DNA from 4 places in the Scandinavium sp. M-37 genome. Region 3 is predicted to be linked to each of the others. Evidence: predicted binding sites of a transcription regulator. Region 3 holds the regulator's gene; each other region holds the start of a gene.
What was found. Region 3 encodes CRP, which controls carbon source genes, mostly activating them, when cyclic AMP is high. Its sites were predicted from a motif close to ATGTGANNNNNNTCACAT; they were not measured.

Region 1: deoC (deoxyribose-phosphate aldolase) is a predicted target of CRP. The motif match lies at 2,071-2,088, and genes of this name have one in related genera.
Region 2: ACG0Z5_RS06705 (PTS mannitol transporter subunit IICBA) is a predicted target of CRP. The motif match lies at 2,355-2,372, and genes of this name have one in related genera.
Region 4: rbsD (D-ribose pyranase) is a predicted target of CRP. The motif match lies at 3,709-3,726, and genes of this name have one in related genera.

Annotation. Positions count from the first base shown of each region.
Region 1 is NZ_JBIGIN010000002.1:75,582-81,450, forward strand. Features, by position in the region: gene ACG0Z5_RS02325 (YjjW family glycine radical enzyme activase) at 1-469, opposite strand, end outside; gene ACG0Z5_RS02330 (YjjI family glycine radical enzyme) at 441-1,979, opposite strand; gene deoC (deoxyribose-phosphate aldolase) at 2,208-2,987, shown strand; gene deoA (thymidine phosphorylase) at 3,095-4,417, shown strand; gene deoB (phosphopentomutase) at 4,469-5,692, shown strand; gene deoD (purine-nucleoside phosphorylase) at 5,786-5,869, shown strand, end outside.
Region 2 is NZ_JBIGIN010000006.1:70,823-76,691, forward strand. Features, by position in the region: gene mtlD (mannitol-1-phosphate 5-dehydrogenase) at 1-78, opposite strand, end outside; gene ACG0Z5_RS06705 (PTS mannitol transporter subunit IICBA) at 169-2,091, opposite strand; gene ACG0Z5_RS06710 (DUF3302 domain-containing protein) at 2,631-2,957, shown strand; gene ACG0Z5_RS06715 (HlyD family secretion protein) at 2,963-4,099, shown strand; gene ACG0Z5_RS06720 (glutathione S-transferase) at 4,162-4,770, shown strand; gene selA (L-seryl-tRNA(Sec) selenium transferase) at 4,864-5,869, shown strand, end outside.
Region 3 is NZ_JBIGIN010000016.1:55,592-61,460, reverse strand. Features, by position in the region: gene ACG0Z5_RS13235 (ABC transporter ATP-binding protein) at 1-266, shown strand, start outside; gene ACG0Z5_RS13230 (hydrolase) at 269-1,291, shown strand; gene ACG0Z5_RS13225 (YheU family protein) at 1,288-1,506, shown strand; gene ACG0Z5_RS13220 (phosphoribulokinase) at 1,543-2,412, shown strand; gene ACG0Z5_RS13215 (OsmC family protein) at 2,466-2,870, opposite strand; gene crp (cAMP-activated global transcriptional regulator CRP) at 3,177-3,809, shown strand; gene ACG0Z5_RS13205 (YccS/YhfK family putative transporter) at 3,865-5,869, shown strand, end outside.
Region 4 is NZ_JBIGIN010000019.1:4,830-10,698, forward strand. Features, by position in the region: gene rbsB (ribose ABC transporter substrate-binding protein RbsB) at 1-694, opposite strand, end outside; gene rbsC (ribose ABC transporter permease) at 722-1,687, opposite strand; gene rbsA (ribose ABC transporter ATP-binding protein RbsA) at 1,693-3,198, opposite strand; gene rbsD (D-ribose pyranase) at 3,206-3,625, opposite strand; gene kup (low affinity potassium transporter Kup) at 3,803-5,674, opposite strand.

The DNA.
Region 1 (5,869 bases), on a different contig from region 3:
CCAGCTCGCCGTTACTGTCGACCAGACAGGTCAAATGCTTCAGGGCAGGCGTAGCGTTAAGCTGACTGAACAATTCAACGATAAACGGCAACTGGGTGGTAGCTTCCCCGCCGCTGACGGTAATGCCTTCGATAAACGGCGCGGCGCGCGTCACCTGCTTTAGCACCTCATCGACCGTGAGCGTCCGCGCCATCGGCGTGGCCTGCTGAGGGCACTGTTTCAGGCAGGTGTCGCACTGCTGGCAATCCGCTTCCTGCCAAACGACGTGGCCGTTCTGTAGCGAAAGCGCGCCGTGCGGGCAGGGCGCAACGCATTCACCGCAGTCGTTACAGCGTCCGATGGTCCACGGATTGTGGCAGCTTTTACAGCGTAGATTGCAGCCCTGTAAAAACAGCGTCAGACGGCTGCCGGGGCCGTCGACGCAGGAGAACGGAATGATATTACTGACTAAAGCGCATCTGCTGCTCATGGCTGATGACTCTCGGCTGTCGTTCCAGAATACGGGTGTTGCGTGCGGCTTCTTCGCCCAGCCATGTGGTATTGGTGCGCGAACCTTCCGCGCGGAATTTTTCCAGCTCGGACAAGCGCACCATATAGCCGGTGACACGAACTAAATCGTTACCGCTGACGTTGGCCGAAAACTCACGCATTCCAGCGTTAAACGCGCCCAGGCACAGCTGCATGACCGCCTGCGGATTGCGTTTGATGGTTTCGTCCAGGGTCAGAATGTCGCTGATCCCGGCCGGGTAAAAGGCATGATGCGGGGCGACGGTCAGCAGGTGGTTGACCGGATCCGGCTCGCTGCCATATGGAATGCGCGCCCCCGGCGAGGTGCCGCTATCAGAGCTGATACCCGACTGCGCATGCAACAGTGCGCGCTGGTTCCAGCCATACTTCACTGGCGTATTTTCCACAAACGCTGCTAACTGCGCGCTGATGCGCCAGCCAAGCTCATTGGCTTCATCATGCTGGCCATAGCGTGCCGGGCTGCCCACTTTTTCACACAGCACATTCACGGCCTCGGCAAGGCCGTACATGCCAAACATCGGCGTAAATCGCTGCGGGTCAATCAACCCTTCGGCCACCAGGAAGCTATTCTCAAAGAAGTGCGATTGTTCATAGAGGAACGCGCAGCGGGCATCGATGATGCTGATCTGCTGCTGGCAATAGTGCGGCAGGACATGGGCAAAGAAGTCATCCGTCGATGCACTGCGCAGCGCGATTTCTTTCAGATTGAGGCGAACAAGGGTGCTGCCGCCGCCCGCCAGCGGCAGTGAGTTGTAACAACTGACCACCCCATACTGTCCTTTTGTGAAAATTTTATCATTCACAGGGCCGTTGGCGATGTGCGGTTTACTGCATTCGCAGATGTTTTTGCTCACCTCAAGCAGTAAATCATCCGGGGTAATTTCCGGGTCGTAGATAAAGGTCAGGTTCGGCGCAACCTGCTTTAACTCGGCATCAGCCCGTAAAATGGCGCGCGTAACCGGTGTGTCTTCCGGGCCAATATTGACATGGGTAAACGCATCCGGCAGGGTGCGGTCGAGATAGCGCCAGAAACGTTTTATGCGGATATCGATTTCTTCTTGTGTTAGAATTTTAACATGAGGTGAAAGGATCGTATCCAGGTGCCCAAGGTAAACCGGCATCGAGGTCACCGAAGGCACGTGATGATAGAGAATAGTGAGTAACGACAGCGCCTCATCCAGGTCTTTCGCCCCTTCAAGCTCAAGCCATTGCGATCCGTTGGCGAGGAAGCGGGCGTAGTCCGGCAGCACGTAACGCGGTTTGAACGGCGCATGGCCTTCAAACATGTCGCAGATAACGCCGTCATTCAGCGCCGCCTGGGCATCTGCTGGCAGGTCGGGATAGGGTAAAGCGTTTTCTGCTTCAAGGGCCAGGAAGTGACGTTTTTGCTCGGGGCTTAGCGTTTTACTTGTCACAATATTCTGGCAACGTTGCTCAAAAGAGTCAGACATAGAAGTTCCTCAGACGCGTTGACGATGAGGACAGTGTAGAGAAAAGCGCCAGCGGGACTTTTGATCCAACCTCCCACACTGGCGCTTTAAAGAGTGATAAAGCTCTCATTACAGTTATGCAAATTTGCACATGCGTTTCATTAACTGTGATGAGGATCGAAGTGTAACCGTGGGTCGGTGTTAAAATAGTCACAGACCCGCAAGGTAAAATTAAACACCGGAGATAACATGACCGATTTAACTGCAAGCAGCCTGCGCGCGTTAAAACTGATGGACCTGACCACCCTGAACGATGATGACACCGATGCGAAAGTGATCGCTCTGTGCCATCAGGCGAAAACCCCGGTGGGCAATACCGCGGCAATCTGTATTTATCCACGCTTCATCCCTATCGCGCGTAAAACCCTGAATGCACAGGGCACGCCGGATGTGCGTATCGCAACCGTTACCAACTTCCCGCACGGCAACGATGACATCGATATCGCGCTGGCGGAAACCCGGGCGGCTATCGCTTACGGTGCAGATGAAGTGGACGTAGTCTTCCCGTACCGCGCGCTGATCGCCGGTAACGAGCAGGTCGGTTTTGATCTGGTGAAAGCCTGTAAAGATGCCTGCGCCGCTGCGAACGTGCTGCTGAAAGTGATCATCGAAACCGGCGAACTGAAAGAAGAAGCGCTGATTCGTAAAGCGTCTGAAATCTCTATCAAAGCCGGGGCCGATTTCATCAAAACCTCTACCGGTAAAGTGCCAGTGAACGCCACCCCGGAAAGCGCACGCATCATGATGGAAGTTATCCGTGATATGGGCGTTGAAAAAACCGTCGGCTTTAAGCCTGCGGGCGGCGTGCGTACTGCGGAAGACGCGCAGCAATTCCTGGCGATTGCCGATGATCTGTTTGGTGCCGATTGGGCCGACGCGCGTCATTACCGTTTCGGTGCATCCAGCCTGCTCGCGAGCCTGCTGAAAGCTCTGGGACATGGCGATGGCAAGAGCGCCAGCAGCTACTAAGTCAACAATTGCCGGATGACGCGTTGCTTATCCGGCCTACTGGATCGTAGGGCGGGTAAGCATCGCGCCACCCGCCACCTTTCACCCGATTCCTCATGGGGGTTACCGTGTTTCTCGCACAAGAAATTATTCGTAAAAAACGCGATGGTCACGCGCTGAGTGACGAAGAGATCCGTTTCTTCATCAATGGTATTCGTGATAACACCGTGTCGGAAGGGCAGATTGCCGCCCTGGCGATGACCATTTTCTTCCACGATATGTCTATGCCGGAGCGTGTCTCGCTGACCATGGCGATGCGGGATTCAGGCACGGTGCTCGACTGGAAAAGCCTTAATCTGAATGGCCCGATTGTCGATAAGCACTCCACCGGCGGCGTGGGTGATGTGACCTCGCTGATGCTGGGCCCAATGGTGGCGGCCTGCGGCGGCTACGTGCCAATGATCTCCGGGCGTGGCCTGGGGCATACCGGCGGGACCCTCGACAAACTGGAAGCGATCCCGGGGTTCGATATCTTCCCGGACGACAACCGTTTCCGCGAAATTATTAAAGACGTTGGCGTGGCGATCATTGGGCAGACCAGTTCCCTCGCGCCAGCGGACAAACGTTTTTACGCCACGCGCGACATCACTGCCACCGTCGATTCTATTCCGCTGATCACCGCCTCGATTCTGGCGAAGAAACTGGCCGAAGGGCTGGACGCGCTGGTCATGGACGTGAAAGTGGGCAGCGGCGCATTTATGCCGACCTATGAACTCTCTGCGGCACTGGCCGAAGCCATCGTTGGCGTGTCTAACGGCGCAGGCGTGCGGACCACCGCCCTGCTGACCGACATGAACCAGGTGCTGGCGTCCAGCGCCGGGAACGCGGTTGAAGTCCGCGAAGCGGTGCAGTTCCTGACCGGTGAATACCGTAACCCGCGTCTGTTCGACGTGACCATGGCGCTGTGCGTGGAAATGCTCATTTCCGGCCGTCTGGCGAAAGACGAAGCCGATGCTCGCGCCAAACTGCAGGCGGGGCTGGACAGCGGTAAAGCGGCGGAAATCTTCGGCCGCATGGTTGCGGCGCAAAAAGGCCCGACCGATTTCGTTGAGCACTACGCGAAATACCTGCCAACGGCGATGCTCAGCAAAGCGGTATATGCCGATACCGAAGGCTTTGTCTCCGCGATGGATACCCGCGCGTTAGGCATGGCGGTGGTGTCGATGGGCGGTGGCCGTCGTCAGGCTTCTGATGCGCTGGATTACAGCGTCGGTTTCACCGACATGGCCCGTCTGGGCGACAGCATTGACGGACAGCGTCCACTGGCCATCATCCACGCGAAAGACGAAGCGAGCTGGCAAGAAGCCGCGAAAGCGGTGAAAGCGGCAATTAAACTGGACGATGTCGCACCGAAAGAAACACCAACGGTCTATCGTCGAATCACGCAATAGCGGTATACTGATCTGATCGCTTTTTTGCAGCGCAAAACGTACGGAGAAGATATGAAACGTGCATTTATTATGGTGCTGGACTCTTTTGGGATCGGCGCCACCGAAGACGCAGAACGTTTTGGTGATGTCGGTGCCGACACCATGGGCCACATCGCAGAGGCCTGTGCGAAAGGTGAAGCAGATAAAGGCCGTAAGGGCCCGCTGAACCTGCCGAACCTGACCCGTCTGGGTCTGGTTAAAGCCCACGAAGGCTCCACCGGTAAGGTTGCCGCAGGTATGGACGGCAACGCTGAAGTGACTGGCGCATACGGCTGGGCGCATGAGCTTTCCTCCGGGAAAGATACCCCGTCTGGCCACTGGGAAATCGCCGGTGTGCCTGTGCTGTTTGACTGGGGTTACTTCCCTGAACATCACAACAGCTTCCCGCAGGAGCTGCTCGACAAACTGGTGAAACGTGCCAATCTGCCGGGCTACCTGGGTAACTGCCACTCTTCCGGGACCGTGATTCTGGATGAGTTGGGCGAAGAGCACATGAAAACCGGTAAGCCGATTTTCTACACCTCCGCGGATTCAGTGTTCCAGATTGCCTGCCACGAAGAAACCTACGGCCTCGATAAGCTGTATGAGCTGTGCGAAATTGCGCGTGTTGAGCTGACCGAAGGCGGCTACAACATTGGTCGCGTGATTGCGCGTCCGTTCGTGGGCGATAAAGCGGGTCACTTCGAACGTACCGGCAACCGTCACGATCTGGCCGTTGAACCGCCAGCGGCGACCGTATTGCAGAAGCTGGTTGATGAAAAAGACGGCCACGTCGTGTCCGTCGGTAAAATCGCGGATATCTACGCCAACTGCGGCATCACCAAGAAAGTGAAAGCCACCGGTCTGGACGCGCTGTTTGATGCCACCATCAAAGAGATGAAAGAAGCGGGCGATAAGACCATTGTCTTCACGAACTTCGTTGATTTCGACTCCTCCTGGGGCCACCGTCGCGATGTCGCCGGTTATGCTGCGGGTCTGGAACTGTTTGACCGCCGTCTGCCGGAGCTGCTTGAGCTGGTGGGTGAAGATGACATCATCATCCTCACCGCTGACCACGGCTGCGACCCGACCTGGACCGGGACCGATCACACCCGGGAACACATCCCGGTGCTGGTGTACGGTCCGAAAGTGAAAGCGGGCTCGCTTGGTCATCGCGAAACCTTCGCGGACATCGGTCAGACCCTGGCGACCTATTTCGGGACGTCACCAATGGAATACGGCAAAAACATGCTGTAATGGGATTGCCCGGCGGCGCACTGCTTGCCGGGCCTACGGTTTTGTATACCGGGTTTTCGCTACCCGGCGAATAAACATAAAAAGGATAGAAAGATGGCAACTCCACACATTAACGCCGAGATGGGTGATTTCGCAGACGTTGTACTGATGCCGGGCGATCCCCTGCGTGCGAAGCAT
Region 2 (5,869 bases), on a different contig from region 3:
AGCCAACAGTTTGCCGATAAAGCCACGTCCGATATTACCTGCGCCAAAATGTAATGCTTTCATAGTCTCAACCTTCATCAATGTTTTTACCCGAGAGGGCTCGGGTGAGGGACGGCGAATTTCCCCTCACCGGAACCCTCTCCCTGTTACAGGAGAGGGGCGTTGCCGTTAGGCGACTTTGTTACCCGAAATCAGTGCCAGAACTTCGCCCACGCTGTTGGTGGTCGCCAGGCGCTCGATGACAGACTCATCGTCCAGCGCGTTGGTCAGGCTCGTGATAACGTGGATGTGTTCGTTATTGCGCGCTGCGATACCAATCACCAGACGGGCAATGTCGTCCGGTTCTTCGCCGAAGCGCACGCCGTCAGGGTACTGACAGAATACCACGCCGGTTTTCAGCACACGGTCTTTCGCTTCGATGGTGCCGTGCGGTACCGCGATAGATTCGCCCAGGTAGGTCGGGGTCAGTCTTTCACGTTCCAGCATCGCTTCCACATACTCAGGTTCAACGTAGCCGCCTTTCACCAGTTCCTGACCGGCGAAGCGGATGGCTTCTTCTTTGCTGAACGCTTTACAGCCGAGGAAAATGTTTTCTGCGCTGAGTTTGAACAGGTTGCTGTCGTCAGCGTCGAAGCTGTCTTTCAGGCTGTCGCGCACTTTCACTTCGTTATCTTCGTGACGCTGTGCGGCAACCAGACGCTCGGTCAGGCTGGTGTACAGGCCGCTGTCGAGGAAGTTGGTCAGCGAAATGTGCTGAGCCTGTGGTACCTGGCGCATCGCACGCTCGGTCAGGTCGCGGTGAGTGATCACCAGGTCGACATCCGGCGGCAGGTTGTTGATCGCGCTGTTGGTCACAGAGATATGGCTCAGACCCGCATCCGCCACTTTCTTACGCAGCACGCCTGCACCCATGGCGCTGGAACCCATACCGGCGTCACAGGCGACGATGATTTTACGCACGTGGCTCAGGTCGTTGGTCACGTCACCCGCGGTCAGCGGATTGGCAGCACCTTTGGATTCGGCTTTCATGTCGTTCATACGACGGGTTGCCGCTTCAATATCGTCTTCTTCTTTCACTTTGCTGGTTTTCAGCAGGACGGCGGAGACCACGAAGGAGACTGCCGTTGCCGCCACAATCGCCGCAATGTTAGCGAAGTAAGCGCCTTTCGGCGTCATCGCCAGAATCGCCAGGATAGAGCCTGGAGAGGCCGGAGACACCAGGCCGCCGTTGAGGATAGTCAGGGTGAACACGCCGGTCATACCGCCGAGGATAACGGCCAGGATCAGACGTGGGTTCATCAGCACGTACGGGAAATAAATTTCGTGAATACCGCCGAGGAAGTGGATGATAGCCGCCCCGCCCGCAGACTGTTTGGCGCTACCGCGACCAAAGAACATGTATGCCAGCAGAACACCCATACCCGGACCTGGGTTAGCTTCAATCAGGAAGAAGATGGATTTGCCCAGTTCATGGGACTGCTGAATACCCAGCGGTGAGAAGATACCGTGGTTGATGGCGTTGTTGAGGAACAGGATTTTCGCCGGTTCAACAAAGATAGACGCCAGCGGCAGCATGTCGTGCACAACCATGAAGTTAACGCCAGCAGCCAGCACTTTGGACAGCACTTCAACCGCAGGGCCAATGCCGAGGAACGCCAGTACCGCGAGGATCATACCAATGATGCCCGCAGAGAAGTTGTTCACCAGCATTTCAAAACCGGATTTGATCTTACCGTCTACCCAGGCGTCAAAACGCTTAATCGCCCAGCCACCCAGGGGACCGGCAATCATCGCGCCGAGGAACATCGGCATATCCGCACCGACGATAACGCCCATGGTGGTAATCGCACCGACCACGCCGCCGCGGTCACCGCCAACCAGACGACCACCGGTATAACCGATCAGCAGTGGCAGCAGGTAAGTAATCATTGGGCCGACAAGCTTCGCCAGCGTTTCGTTTGGCAACCACCCTGTTGGAATAAATAACGCGGTAATGATACCCCACGCGATAAACGCGCCGATGTTTGGCATCACCATATTGCTGAGGAATCGACCAAAGCTTTGCACTTTGATCTTGATATCGGATGACATAAAAACACCCCTTCTTATGTTTGCTGTCGCGCAGGCTAAAAGCCCGAGGTTTGGTTTGTTGTTAAGTAGCGGCAGAGGTAGCCGGACCCTGTTGATGATGCGAAATCTGGCACTGAATCGTTCAACTGTCCAGCGAGCCCCAGATTGTGTGATCTGAGTCACGCTAATATAGGGTGATGAGGCGTAATTGACGTGATCACTGTCACAAAATGACCGTATGAAAAAAGTGCGGTGGCTGAAAAATCACCCGCAAAGGGTTGTTAGTGTGATGTTAATCACATTTTGTTGGCGGCTGTTTGTTGCTGATATGTGATTAACATCACAAAGTATTTTCATCTGCACGCGGGCAACTGTGATCGTCCGCATGTTCTGCATTTCGGTGCGTCATCACGCTGAGATAATTCCAGGGCAACGGACGGCGAGTTTAGTGATTCTGTGTTATAGCAATATGACCGACTAACGATTATTTTTTCAGTTATCACTCAGGCGCTTCGCAATGGGGCGCGTGCCGATGGGCGTGTCGTAATTTCGAGGCGGCTATGTTTCTTAATTATTTTGCGTTGGGTGTGCTTATTTTCGTTTTTTTGGTGATTTTTTACGGGATCATTATTTTGCATGATATTCCTTATCTTATCGCCAAATCCCGTAATCACCCTCATGCCGATGCTATCCACGTCGCGGGTTGGGTGAGTTTGTTTACCCTTCACGTTATCTGGCCGTTTTTATGGATCTGGGCCACTCTCTATCGCCCGGAGCGCGGCTGGGGAATGCAGCAGGCAGAACAGGAATCTTTCGCTCAGTTGCAGCGCCGGGTCACGGAGCTTGAGCAAAAACTCGCGGAAACATCACGCTCGCCAGCGGAGTAACCATCATGGATTTGCTCATTATTCTGACCTATGTCGCGCTGGCCTGGGCGATATTTAAGATCTTCAAAATCCCGGTAAATAAATGGACGGTGCCGACCGCTGCATTAGGTGGCGTGTTTATCGTTAGCGGGCTTATTTTATTAATGAATTACAACCACCCTTATACTGCCCAGGCACAAAAAGCGGTGATCTCTATTCCCATTACCCCTCAGGTAACGGGTATCGTCAGCGAAGTGACGGATCAACAAAATAAGCTGATTAAAAAAGGCGACGTGCTGTTTAAACTCGATCCGACCCGCTATCAGGCCCGGGTCAGCCGCCTGGAGGCCGATCTGGTGACGGCTATTCATAATGCCGATGCCATGAAGGGGGAACTGAACGAGGCCATCGCCAATACCCAACGTGTCGGCGCTGAACGCGACCGCCTGTACAAGGACTATCAGCGTTACCTGCAAGGCAGCAGGGCGAGAGTGAATCCGTTCTCAGAAAGTGATATCGACAACGCCCGGCAAAATTATCTCGCCCAGGATGCGTTGGTGAAATCATCGGTTGCCGAGCAGTCGCAGATAAAAAGCCAGCTCGACAGCGTGATTAACGGCGAGCAATCGCAGATCGTGAGCCTGCGGGCGCAGCTGACGGAAGCCCGCTATAACCTCGATCAGACCATTGTGCGAGCCCCCAGCGATGGCTATGCCACCCAGGTATTGATTCGTCCTGGCACCTACGCGGCTGCGCTGCCGCTGCGCCCGGTGATGGTGTTTATCCCTGAACAAAAACGGCAAATTATCGCCCAGTTCCGGCAAAATTCGCTGTTACGCCTTGAAGCGGGCGATCAGGCCGAAGTGGTGTTCAATGCGCTGCCGGGGCAGGTTTTCGTCGGGAAACTGACCAGTGTCATTCCCGTCGTTCCCGGCGGCTCATATCAGGCACAGGGTACGCTGCAATCGTTAACGGTCACGCCCGGTAGCGATGGCGTATTAGCCCTTATCGAACTGGAGTCGAATGCCCAAGTGGAGGCCCTCCCGGACGGCATTTTTGCGCAGGTGGCGGTCTATTCCGACCATTTCAGCCACGTGGCGGTGATGCGCAAAGTGCTGCTGCGCATGACCAGCTGGATGCACTATCTGTATCTCGATCATTAACCTGAATTTTTAATGCGCCTGCGCCATACTGATATTTTTGCGGAGTATTAAGGGAGCAGGCGATGAAACTGATCGGCAGTTATACCAGCCCGTTTGTGCGTAAAATTTCGGTTATCCTGCTGGAAAAGGGGATAACGTTCGAGTTTATCAACGAGATGCCCTACAACGCTGAAAACGGCGTGGCGAAGTACAACCCGCTCGGTAAAGTGCCCGCGCTGGTGACCGACGACGGTGAATGCTGGTACGACTCACCGCTGATTGCGCAGTACATCGAACTGCTGGATATCGCCCCGGCGCTGGTGCCCCGCGACCCCAAAGCGGCGCTGCGGATGCGCCAGCTGGAGTCGCTGGCCGACGGCATTATGGATGCGGGCCTGGTGTCCGTGCGGGAACAGGCGCGCCCGGCGGCGCAACAATCACCGGAAGAACTGGTTCGTCAGCGCGAGAAAATTACCCGCGCGCTGGATGCCCTGGAAGCCTATGCTGCCGATGGCACGCTGAAGGCCGATGAACTGAACCTGGCGACCATCGCCGTAGCCTGTGCGGTGGGCTACCTCAATTTCCGCCGCGTCTCGCCGGGCTGGTGCGCCACCCGTCCGCATCTGGTGAAGCTGGTGGAAACGCTGTTCCAGCGCGACAGTTTTGCGCGCACAGAACCGCCAAAAGCCTAACGCGATCAATATCGTTCTGCCCCTAACCGCAGTACAATTCCCGCACGTTTATTCCCCTCTCCCGTCGGGAGGGGGCATACCACAGGCTTGCTCATGACCCCGGAAAACCCTTCGCTGTTCAGTCAAATACCCGCCACCGATCGCCTGTTGCGCGACCCGGCTTTTACCTCGCTCATCGACCACGCCGGGCATAGCCAGGTGGCGAACGTGGTGCGTCAGTTGCAGGCCGAGGCCCGGGCAGCTATCCGTGAACAGGGCGAACTGCCTGCCTGGGGCGCAGACTGGGCGCAGGCCGTTGCCGGGCGATTATCGGCGGAGGCACAAAGCCCGCTGCGTCCGGTGTTTAACCTGACCGGCACCGTACTGCACACCAATCTCGGGCGTGCCATTCAGGCAGAAGCGGCGGTGGCGGCGGTAAGCCAGGTGATGCGCGCCCCGGTCACCCTGGAATATTCGCTGGATGACGCCGGACGCGGACATCGAGATCGCGCCCTGGCGGATCTACTCTGCCGCCTGACGGGGGCGGAAGACGCCTGCATCGTCAATAACAATGCGGCGGCGGTACTGCTGATGCTGGCGGCGACGGCGAACGGTAAAGAAGTGGTGGTCTCTCGCGGCGAGCTGGTGGAAATCGGCGGCGCGTTCCGCATCCCGGACGTGATGCGTCAGGCGGGCTGCGGGCTGCACGAGGTGGGCACCACCAACCGTACCCATCCACGCGACTACCGGGAAGCCATCAACGAGCACACCGGGCTCTTGATGAAAGTCCACACCAGCAACTACAGCGTGGAAGGGTTTACCAAAGCGGTGGATGAAGCCGAGCTGGCGGCCATCGGTCAGGAGCAGGGCATTCCGGTAGTGGCTGATTTAGGCAGCGGCTCGCTGGTGGATTTAAGCCAGTACGGTTTACCGAAAGAGCCGATGCCGCAGGCGCTGATCGCCAGCGGTGTGAGTCTGGTGAGCTTCTCCGGCGATAAGCTGCTCGGCGGGCCACAGGCCGGAATTATCGTCGGCAAGCGCGAGCTGATTGCAAAACTGCAACAGCACCCGCTCAAGCGGGCGCTGCGGGCGGATAAAATGACCCTGGCGGCGCTGGAAG
Region 3 (5,869 bases):
AACGTCGCGAAGCAGAACTTCGTACCCTGACGCAGCCGCTGCGCAAAGAGATTACCCGTCTGGAAAAAGAGATGGAAAAACTCAATGCCAAACTGGCCGCCGCAGAAGAAAAGCTTGGCGACAGCGGCCTGTACGAGCAGGCGCGTAAAGCCGAACTGACCGAATGTTTGCAACAGCAGGCCACCGCCAAATCCGGGCTGGAAGAGTGTGAAATGGCGTGGCTGGATGCGCACGAGCAACTGGAACAGATGCTGCAGGAAGAGTGAGTATGGCTCAGGTAACCCCAGTAGACTTTGAAGTACCACCAGGAGAGAACGACACCTTTGTGCCGATGAAGGGCGTGCGCAACTGCCATCTGCAAACCATGCTGCCACGTCTTATCCGTCGCAAAGTGCTATTCACGCCGCACTGGCAGCGTCTTGAGCTTCCGGACGGGGACTTTGTCGATCTGGCGTGGAGTGAAGATCCCAACCAGGCACGGCATAAGCCCCGTCTGGTGGTGTTCCACGGTCTGGAAGGCAGCCTGTACAGCCCATACGCCCACGGTCTTATCCACGCGGCACAGCAGCGCGGTTGGCTCGGAGTCGTGATGCATTTTCGCGGTTGCAGTGGGGAACCGAACCGCAATCAGCGTATCTACCATTCGGGTGAAACCGAAGACGGCACCTGGTTCCTTTCCTGGCTGCGCCGGGAATTTGGCAACGTACCGACCGCCGCGGTGGGCTATTCGCTCGGGGGTAATATGCTCGGCTGCCTGCTAGCCAAAGAGGGCGACAGCACCCCGCTCGACGCGGCGGTTATCGTCTCTGCACCGTTCATGCTCGAAGCCTGCAGCTACCATATGGATAAAGGCTTCTCGCGCGTTTATCAGCGCTATCTCCTGAACCTGCTGAAAGCCAACGCCTCGCGCAAGCTGAAAGCCTATCCGGGGACCTTACCCGTTGATTTGAAGCGCCTGAAAAGCGTGCGCCGCATTCGTGAGTTCGACGATTTGATCACCTCGAAAATCCACGGATTTGCCGATGCGATAGATTACTACCGCCAGTGTAGCGCGATGTCGGTGCTGAGTCAGATAACCAAACCGACGCTGATCATTCATGCTAAAGATGACCCCTTTATGGATCATCACTCGATTCCCGCTCAGGAAGAGCTTCCGGCAAACATTCAGTATCAGCTGACCGAGCATGGCGGCCACGTCGGTTTTGTCGGCGGTACGCTGCGCCATCCGGAAATGTGGCTCGAAAAACGCATCCCGGCCTGGCTGACACAATGGTTAGGAGCAATACAATGATTATTCCCTGGGAAAACCTGGCTCCCGAAACGCTCGAAAATCTGATTGAAAGCTTTGTGTTGCGCGAAGGTACCGATTATGGTGAACATGAACGTTCGCTAGAAGACAAGGTCGCCGACGTAAAACAACAATTGAAAAGCGGGGACGTCGTCCTGGTGTGGTCCGAACTGCACGAGACGGTGAACCTAATGCCCCGTACCCAATTCCACGGCTGACTATACTCAAAAATATTACTGCTTCAGGGAGTAGTTATGTCTGCCAAACATCCGGTGATCGCCGTGACCGGCTCCAGCGGCGCGGGAACCACCACCACCAGCCTCGCCTTCCGTAAAATCTTTGCCCAACTCAATCTGACCGCTGCGGAAGTGGAAGGCGACAGTTTCCACCGTTACACCCGCCCAGAAATGGACATGGCCATCCGCAAAGCGCGCGATATGGGTCGACACATCAGTTATTTTGGCCCGGACGCCAACGATTTCGGCCTACTCGAACAGACGTTTTTGACCTATGGCCTGGACGGCAGCGGGCAGTCGCGTAAATACCTGCATACCTACGACGAGGCGGTGCCGTGGAATCAGGTGCCTGGGACGTTTACGCCGTGGCAACCGCTGCCTGAACCCTCCGATGTGCTGTTTTATGAAGGCCTGCACGGCGGGGTTGTAACCCCGCAGCACGACGTGGCAAAACACGTCGATTTGCTGGTCGGCGTGGTGCCGATTGTGAACCTCGAATGGATCCAAAAGCTGACGCGTGACACCAGCGAACGCGGACATTCCCGGGAAGCAGTCATGGATTCAGTGGTGCGTTCGATGGAAGACTATATCAACTTCATCACCCCGCAGTTCTCACGTACCCACATTAACTTCCAGCGCGTACCCACCGTGGACACCTCCAACCCGTTCGCGGCGAAAGGGATCCCCTCGCTCGATGAAAGCTTTGTGGTCATCCATTTCCAGAATCTGGGCGATATTGATTTCCCCTGGCTGCTGGCGATGCTACAGGGTTCATTCATTTCTCACATGAATACATTAGTGGTGCCGGGCGGGAAGATGGGGCTGGCTATGGAGCTGATTATGTCGCCGCTGGTCGAGCGGTTGATGGAAGGCAAAAAGATAGGTTGATGTCATCCGAAAAACAGTAGGCCCGGTCAGCGCAGCGCCACCGGGCAGGCGGCTTACCCTTCGACCACTTCAAACGAATGGGTAATTTTCGCCGCTTTCTCCAGCATCAGCGCCACCGAGCAGTATTTCTCAGCGGACAAATCCACCGCACGCGACACCGCGGCTTCTTTCAGCTCTTTCCCGGTCACGATGAAGTGCAAATTAATGTGGGTAAACAAACGCGGAGCTTCTTCACGACGCTCAGAGGTCAACTTCACCTCGCAATCGGTCACGTCATGACGCCCCTTTTGCAGAATCGATACCACGTCAATCGCGCTGCATCCTCCCGCGGCCATCAGCACCATTTCCATCGGGCTTGGCGCTTTGTCACCAGAGTTACCGTCCATCAGGATTTGGTGGCCAGAAGCAGACTCGCCCAGGAAGGTTAAACCCTCAACCCATTTCACACGCGCTTGCATAATTGTTAACTCCAGAGTTGCAATTTTCCTGACAGATTACGCGCACATAACAATTCTCGCAACGGAAGGCGACGTGCGTCATGCTGAAGCGAGACACCAGGAGACACGCGGCAAAAGCTATGCTAAAACAGTCGGGATGCTACAGTAATACATTGAAGTACTGCATGTATGCAGAGGACATCACACTACAGGCTGCAGTAAAATCCGACAGCCGACTTCCCAGGCACAGGGAAGGATACGATTGCAAAGCCAGCGGCAGTGTCTTATCTGCCACTGGAGACAGCTTATAACAGAGGATAACCGCGCATGGTGCTTGGCAAACCGCAAACAGACCCTACCCTTGAATGGTTCTTGTCTCATTGCCACATTCATAAGTACCCATCGAAGAGCACGCTGATTCACCAGGGTGAAAAAGCAGAAACGCTGTACTACATCGTGAAAGGCTCCGTTGCAGTACTCATCAAGGATGAAGAAGGTAAAGAGATGATCCTCTCTTACCTTAACCAGGGCGACTTTATCGGTGAGCTTGGCCTGTTCGAAGAAGGTCAGGAGCGTAGTGCCTGGGTTCGGGCGAAAACCGCTTGTGAAGTGGCCGAAATCTCCTACAAAAAATTCCGTCAGCTTATCCAGGTGAACCCGGATATTCTGATGCGCCTCTCCTCCCAGATGGCGCGTCGCCTGCAGGTCACCTCTGAAAAAGTGGGCAACCTGGCGTTCCTCGACGTAACCGGTCGTATCGCGCAGACGCTGCTGAACCTGGCAAAACAGCCTGATGCTATGACCCACCCGGACGGTATGCAAATTAAAATCACCCGTCAGGAAATCGGTCAGATCGTTGGCTGCTCACGTGAAACCGTGGGCCGTATTCTGAAAATGCTGGAAGATCAGAATCTGATCTCCGCCCACGGTAAAACTATCGTGGTTTACGGTACCCGCTAAGCCAGATTAACGGCGTATTGCCCTGGGGCAGTACGCCGTTTTTGTCTCTCCCCTCATGTGGCGCAGGCTGATTTATCACCCGGAAATTAACTACGCACTGCGACAAACGCTGGTGCTCTGTTTACCCGTGGCTATCGGTCTGGCTCTGGGTTATCTCAAGTACGGTCTGCTGTTTTCATTGGTTCCCGCCTGCTGCAACATTGCCGGGCTGGACACGCCCCACAAACGTTTCTTCAAGCGCCTGATTATTGGCGGCTCGCTGTTTGCGGGCTGTAGCCTCGCGGTACAGCTGCTGCTGGCGCGTGACGTGCCGCTGCCCATTATTCTGAGCGGGCTGGCGATGCTACTCGGCGTTACCGCCGAAATCAGTTCTCTGCACGCGCGCCTGCTGCCCGCCTCGCTGATTGCCTCGATCTTCACCCTCAGCCTCGCAGGCAATATGCCGGTGTGGCAGCCGCTGCTGATTTACGCTCTCGGCACTCTGTGGTACGGCCTGTTTAACTGGTTCTGGTTCTGGATGTGGCGCGAACAGCCGCTGCGCGAATCCCTGAGCCTGCTCTATCGCCAGCTAGCGGATTATTGTGAAGCCAAATACAGCCTCCTGACTCAGCACACCGATCCTGAAAAAGCGCTGCCACCGCTACTCAACCGTCAGCAGAAGGCAGTCGACCTGATTACCCAGTGTTACCAGCAAATGCATATGCTCGCAGCCAACCAGAATCACGAATACAAGCGCCTGCTGCGCGCCTTCCAGATGGGCCTCGACCTGCAAGAACATATTTCAGTCAGCCTGCATCAGCCAGCGGAAGTGCAAAAACTGGTGGAACGCAGCCACGCTGAAGCGGTGATCCGCTGGAATGCACAAACCATCGCCGCCCGGCTGCGGGTGATGGCCGATGACATTCTTTATCACCGTTTTCCGCAGCGCTTTAACATGGATAAACAGATTGGCGCTCTGGAAAAAATCGCCCATCAGCACCCGGATAATCCCGTCGGCCAGTTCTGCGCCTGGCATTTCAGCCGTATCGCCCGCGTCTTGCGGATGCAGCGCCCGCTGTACCCGCGCAATCTGATGGCCGATAACGAACGCCGTCTGCCGGTTTTCGCCGCGCTGAAAAGCTACCTGTCGTTTAAATCTCCGGCGCTGCGAAACGCGGCGCGAATCAGCGTGATGCTGAGCATCGCCAGCCTGATGGGGGCGGCGCTGAATCTGCCGAAGCCGTACTGGATCCTGATGACCGTCCTGCTGGTGACGCAAAACGGCTACGGCGCAACGCGCGTGCGAATTTTCCACCGGGCCGCGGGCACGCTGGCCGGGCTGGTGATTGCCGCAGGCACCCTGCACTTCCACGTACCGGAAGGCTACACCCTGGCGTCGATGTTATTGATTACCCTGGCGAGCTATCTGATCATTCGCAAGAGCTACGGCTGGGCCACCGTGGGCTTTACGGTCACCGCGGTATACACCATTCAGCTGCTGACGCTCAACGGCGAACATTTCATTCTGGCTCGTTTTGTCGACACGGTGATTGGCTGTCTGATAGCCTTCGGCGGAATGGTCTGGCTGTGGCCGCAGTGGCAAAGCGGGCTACTGCGTAAAAATGCCCAGCAGGCGCTGGAGGCCGACCAGGATGCCCTGCGGCTGATCCTCAGTAACGACCCGCAGGCACCCACCCTGGCATATCAGCGGATGCGCGTGAATCAGGCGCACAACGCGCTGTTCAACTCGCTGAATCAGGCGATGCAGGAACCGGGCTTTAACTCGCATTATCTGGCGGATATGAAGCTGTGGGTAACGCACAGCCAGTTTATCGTCGAGCATATCAATGCCATGACCACGCTGGCGCGCGAGCACAACATGCTGACCGAAGATTTGGCCCAGCGTTATTTGCAGTCCTGCGAAATTGCCTTGCAGCGCTGCCAGCAGCGGCTAGAGTATGACGAGGCGGGAGGCAGCGGGGATGCGAATATCATGGAGTCGGCGGAGACGCTGGCGCATGGGCCGCTCAGCACTATGGAACAGCATCTACAGCGTATTCTGGGGCATCTGAACACCATGC
Region 4 (5,869 bases), on a different contig from region 3:
ATTTACCGGCCGTCTGCAGCGCACGCAATGCACCCAGCGCCATTTCATCGTTCTGCGCGAATACCGCCTGCACGTCAGGATGTGCTGTCAGCAGGTTCTGCATGACGTTCAGACCTTTGGTACGGTCGAAGTCTGCTGGCTGGCTGGCGAGGACGTTAAATTTGTGTGCCGCAACGGCCTGCTGGAAACCTTCACCACGTTCGCGGGCGGCGGATGTCCCGGCAATGCCCTGCAGTTCGATAACTTTCGCGCCTTCACCGGCTTTCTTCGCGATGTAGTCACCCGCGATTTTGCCGCCCAGCACGTTATCAGAAGCGATATGGCTGACCACCTCACCTTTAGACGCCTGACGGTCGAGGGTGATGACCGGGATCTTGGCCTGGTTTGCCATCTTCACGGCATTACCCACGGCATCGGAATCGGTTGGGTTGATCAGCAGAATTTTGGTGCCACGTACCGTCAGGTCCTGCACGTTCGCCAGCTCTTTTGCCGGGTTGTTCTGAGAATCCAGCACCACCAGGTTGTAACCCAGTTTATCCGCCTCTTTCTGCGCACCGTCTTTCAGGGAAACAAAGAACGGGTTGTTCAGGGTGGAGATAACCAGCGCAATGGTGTCTTTCGCCATCGCATTAGCACTTACGGTGGCGCTCAGTGCCACAGCAGAAACCAGGGTAGCCAGTTTTTTCATGTTCATATCTGAGATGTCCTGTTATGTCAGTTATTACTGCTTTTTGTTGTCTACCAGCACCGCCAGCAAAATCACCACCGCTTTAACGATCATCTGGTAATAGGAGGAAACACCTAACAAATTCAAACCATTATTAAGGAAACCGAGAATCAATGCGCCGATCAGCGTCCCAACAATGCGACCTTTACCGCCCGCAAGGCTAGTGCCGCCCAGAACCACTGCCGCAATCGCGTCCAGCTCATAGCCCGTCCCGGCCGTCGGCTGGGCGGAAGAGAGGCGCGCGACTTCGATAATCCCCGCCAGTGAAGCCAACAGGCCGCACAGCGAATAGACGATAATTTTAACCTTATTGACGCTGATCCCGGACAAGCGGGTAGCCGCTTCGTTGCCACCCAGCGCATAGATATAGCGGCCCAGGCGGGTGTGATGCAGCATGTACCACGCGGCGATAAACACAATCGCCATGATCCATACCGGGGTCGGAATGCCCAGCGGACGACCAATCCCGAACCAGCCAAACACATCGGCGTTATCAGTAAAGCCGGTATTCACCGGGCTGCCATTGGTATACACCATGGTCACCCCGCGCAGCAGCAGCATCATGACCAGGGTGGCGATAAACGCCTGCACCCGACCTTTGGCGACAATAACCCCAGTGACCGCGCCAATCGCAGCCCCTAATGCCAGCGCCGCCGCAACCGCCACCAGCGCATTCACTTCAATGCCAACAATCGAGGCCGCCACGGCACCAGTCAGCGCCAGCAAAGAACCGACCGACAGGTCGATACCGGACGTCAGGATAACCAACGTCATCCCCACCGCCATGATGGCGTTGACCGACGTCTGTTGCAGAATGTTGAACAGGTTATTAACGGTAAAAAAGTTCGGACTCATGGTCGAGACGACCGCGATCAGCACCAGCAGGGCAATCAGCGATTTTTGCTCTAACAGCCACGCTTTGGTGAAGTAGCGGCGACCAGCAACAGCCTGGGTAGTCATCTTTCTTACTCCTGAATCACACGATTAAGCTTGCCCACAGCGGCAGCCATCAATACTTCCTGGGTGGCCTGCTCGCGTGTGAATTCACCGCCGAGATGCCCTTCGTGCATCACCATGATGCGATCGCTCATGCCTAACACTTCCGGCATCTCCGAAGAGACGAGAATGATGCTCAGGCCATCGGCTTTAAACTGGTTAATCAGCTGATAGATCTCTTTTTTCGCCCCGACGTCGACGCCACGGGTGGGTTCATCGAGGATCAGTACTTTTGGACGCGTCATCAGCCCGCGGGCGATAGCCACTTTTTGCTGATTGCCGCCGGAGAGCAGGCCAATCGCCTGTTCCATCGACGGCGTTTTGACGTTGAACAGGCGGATAAAATCGCTCACCGCCTGCTGCTCATCTTTATGCTTCAGCCCACCGCCCGTGCGGCTGAAATAGCGCAGCGCAGTCAGGGACATATTCTCTTTGACCGACATACCCAGCACCAGGCCGTCACGTTTACGGTCTTCGGAAATATAAACGATACCGTTCGCCAGGCCGTCCTGCGGGGATTTGGTCACCACTTCATGGCCATCAAGCGTAACGTAGCCACTGGTTCGCGGCAGCGCGCCGTACAACACTTTCATCAGTTCGGTACGCCCGGCGCCCATCAGTCCCGCCACACCGAGGATTTCCCCTTTGCGCAGAATAAAGCTGACGTTTTCCACACCCGGGCCACACAGATTATCGACCTTCAGACGCACGTCACCGGTGGCTTTATCAAGATGCGGATATTGATCCTCAAGCTTACGCCCAACCATCATTTCAATCAGCGTATCTTCGGTTAGGGTCGCCACTTCACGTTCGGCGATAAACTGCCCATCGCGGAACACGGTTACGTCATCGCAAATCTCGAAGATCTCTTTCATGCGATGGGAAATGTAGACGATGCCGCGCCCCTGGGATTTGAGCTCGCGAATCACGCGAAAGAGTGATTCGGTTTCGGTGTCGGTTAGCGCGTCCGTCGGTTCATCCATGATGATGACCTTCGACTCAAAGCTCAGCACCTTGGCGATTTCCACCATCTGCTGATCGCCAATTGACAGTTCACCCACCAACCGGTCGCTTTTGAAGCGTAGGTTGAGTTTCGCCAGCAGTTTATCTGCCTCGGCGTACATGGTTTTCCAGTCGATTTTGCCGAAGCGGTTAACGAACTCGCGGCCTAAGAAGATGTTCTCGGCGATGGTCAGCTGCGGGATCAGGTTCAGTTCCTGATGAATGATGCCGATCCCGGCTTCCTGTGACGATTTCGGCCCGGTAAAGGTCGTTTCCTGGCCGAGCCATTGCAGCGACCCGGCATCTTTGCTGTAGATCCCGGTCAGCACTTTCATCATCGTCGATTTACCGGCGCCGTTTTCGCCCACCAGCGCCATCACGCGCCCGGCGTAGACATTCAGCGATGCGCCAGAAAGGGCTTTAACGCCCGGGAACGATTTATCGATCCCTTTGAGTTGCAATAATGCGTCCATGGCGGCCTCAGAACGTGACGCCAGCACAGAGAATGATATTCGCATACGGGGAACACTCTCCGCTGCGAATCACCGCCTGACTGTCTGCGGTTTGTTGTTTGAACTGCTCATGTGTGGTGTAACGAATTTCAATGGTGTTTCCCTGGTGCTGCTGCAGTTGCTCCAGATGGCGGAGCAACGTTTCGTGGAGCTGCGGATTATGGGTTTTAATTTCCGCGGCGAGAATTGCCGTCTCAACCTGCATTTCCGTGGTGACTACGTCCAGCACCTGCATAAATGTAGGCACGCCCTGGGTTAAAGCCATATCAATGCGTTGCGTACTGTGCGGGACAGGTAAGCCTGCGTCACACACCACCAGCGTATCGGTATGCCCAAGACGGGAAATGACCGAGGAAATATCAGCGTTAAGTACCGTACCTTTCTTCATCGTTCTGCTCCACTAGCGAAACGTTTCGCTGGTAATGAGTTTAATCTTAACGGCGTACAGAAAACCACCATCAGGTTGCAGAAGTGTGATCGGCATCGAAACGTTTCGCTAAGTGAAATTTAGCGGGAGGTAAACAAGAAATGCCCGGCAGCGAAGACCGGGCATTTTAGGGAAAACTTAAATCTCGACCTGGGTTCCGAGTTCGATAACCCGGTTCGGCGGGATCTCAAACTGGTCAGGCGCACGCAGGGCGTTGCGTTGCAGCAGCAGGTACAGCTTACCGCGCAGACGCAAATACCACGGTCTGTCGTTTCCAATAATCAACGACTCATGAGACATAAAGAACGAGGTTTCCATCATCCGGCAGCTCAGGCCTTCAAGGCCACAGCGGTGGAAGACTTCTTCCACGTTCGGTGTTTCACGCCAGCCGTAACTCGCCACCACGCGCCAGAACGACGGTGACAGCTGCTCAATCTGCACCCGGCGCACGTTATGGACGTAAGGCGCATCTTCGGTTCTCAGCGTCAGCAGGATCACTCGCTCATGCAGCACTTTGTTGTGCTTGAGGTTGTGCAACATCGCAAATGGGATCACGTTCAGGGCGCGGGACATATATACCGCGGTGCCCGGTACGCGAACCGGCGGCGATTTCTCCAGGGACGCAATCATCGCTTCGAGAGAATTACCGTGCTCGTGCATACGACGCAGCAGGCGGAAACGCTCGCTTTTCCAGGTGGTCATAATCATGAACATCACCAGGCCCAGCGTCAGCGGCAGCCAACCGCCGGAAAGCAACTTATCGAGGTTCGCTGAGAACAGCGGCACATCAATGCACAGGAACGCGACCAGAATCAGGAACACAAAGTATTTGTTCCAGTGCCAGTTATTGCGCGCCACAGTCGTCGCCAGGATCGTGGTCAGAACCATGGTCCCGGTAACCGCGATACCGTATGCCGCCGCCAGATTGCTCGAGTGCTGGAAGCTGACAATCACCAACACCACAGACACATACAGCAGCCAGTTAATGAACGGGATGTAAATCTGGCCGGATTCCATTTCGGAGGTGTGGATGATGCGCATCGGCGACAGATAACCCAAGCGCACCGCCTGACGCGTCAGAGAGAAGACGCCCGAGATAACCGCCTGAGAAGCGATAACGGTGGCCAACGTGGCGATAATCAGCATGGGGATCAGCGCCCATTCAGGTGCCAGCAGGAAGAACGGGTTTTTGATGGCTTCAGGATGCTTGAGCAGCAGCGCCCCCTGGCCGAAATAGTTCAGAACCAGCGAAGGCAATACCACTGTAAACCAGGCAATACGAATCGGCAGTTTGCCGAAATGCCCCATATCGGCATACAGCGCTTCCACCCCGGTGATGGACAGCACCACCGCGCCGAGCGCCACGAACGAGACGGTTTTGTATTCAAGGAAGAAATGCACCGCCCAGTATGGGTTCAGCGCATGAAGCACTTCCGGGTTATCGATGATGCTGCGCGCGCCAAGAACGGCCAGTAACAGGAACCAAATAAACATAATAGGGGCGAACAGTTTCCCCACCAGCGCGGTACCGTGTTTCTGAATCATAAACAGCAGGGTAAGAACCCCGATAGAGATAGGCACTATCCAGCTGTCAAGCTGAGGAGCGATGATTTCAAGCCCTTCAATGGCCGACATCACCGAGATGGCGGGGGTAATGACCACCTCACCATAGAAGAAGCTGCCGCCAATCAACCCGAGAATAACCAGTACCGAGGTCATTCTCGCCGACGTGTTACGCCCCGCAAGTGACATCAGCGTCAGGATCCCACCCTCTCCAGCATTATCCGCACGCATCACGAAGGTGATGTACTTCAGGGAAACGGTCAATATCAGCAGCCAGAAGATCAGGGATAAAAAGCCGAAAACGGCATCCCGTTCCACGCCAAATCCAAACTGGCCCGAGAGACACTCTCTCAACGTATACAGGGGGCTGGTACCAATGTCACCGTATACCACGCCGATTGCCGCAAGGGTGATTGCCGGCAATGATTGCTTATTATCAGTGCTCATAGACTCGTCTTTCGTTTAATAAGACAAATGTGTACCTGAATCCGTGGCTCACAAAAGGCGCACAGTATGCACGATTAATCGAAAAATCGTACTCCCAAATGACAACACGTTAACCTTGCTCAAAAATTGTCGGCGCTTACTCGCACTATTACCCATCCCCAGCAAACGGCTATAATCGCTTGATAGCTGGATAAA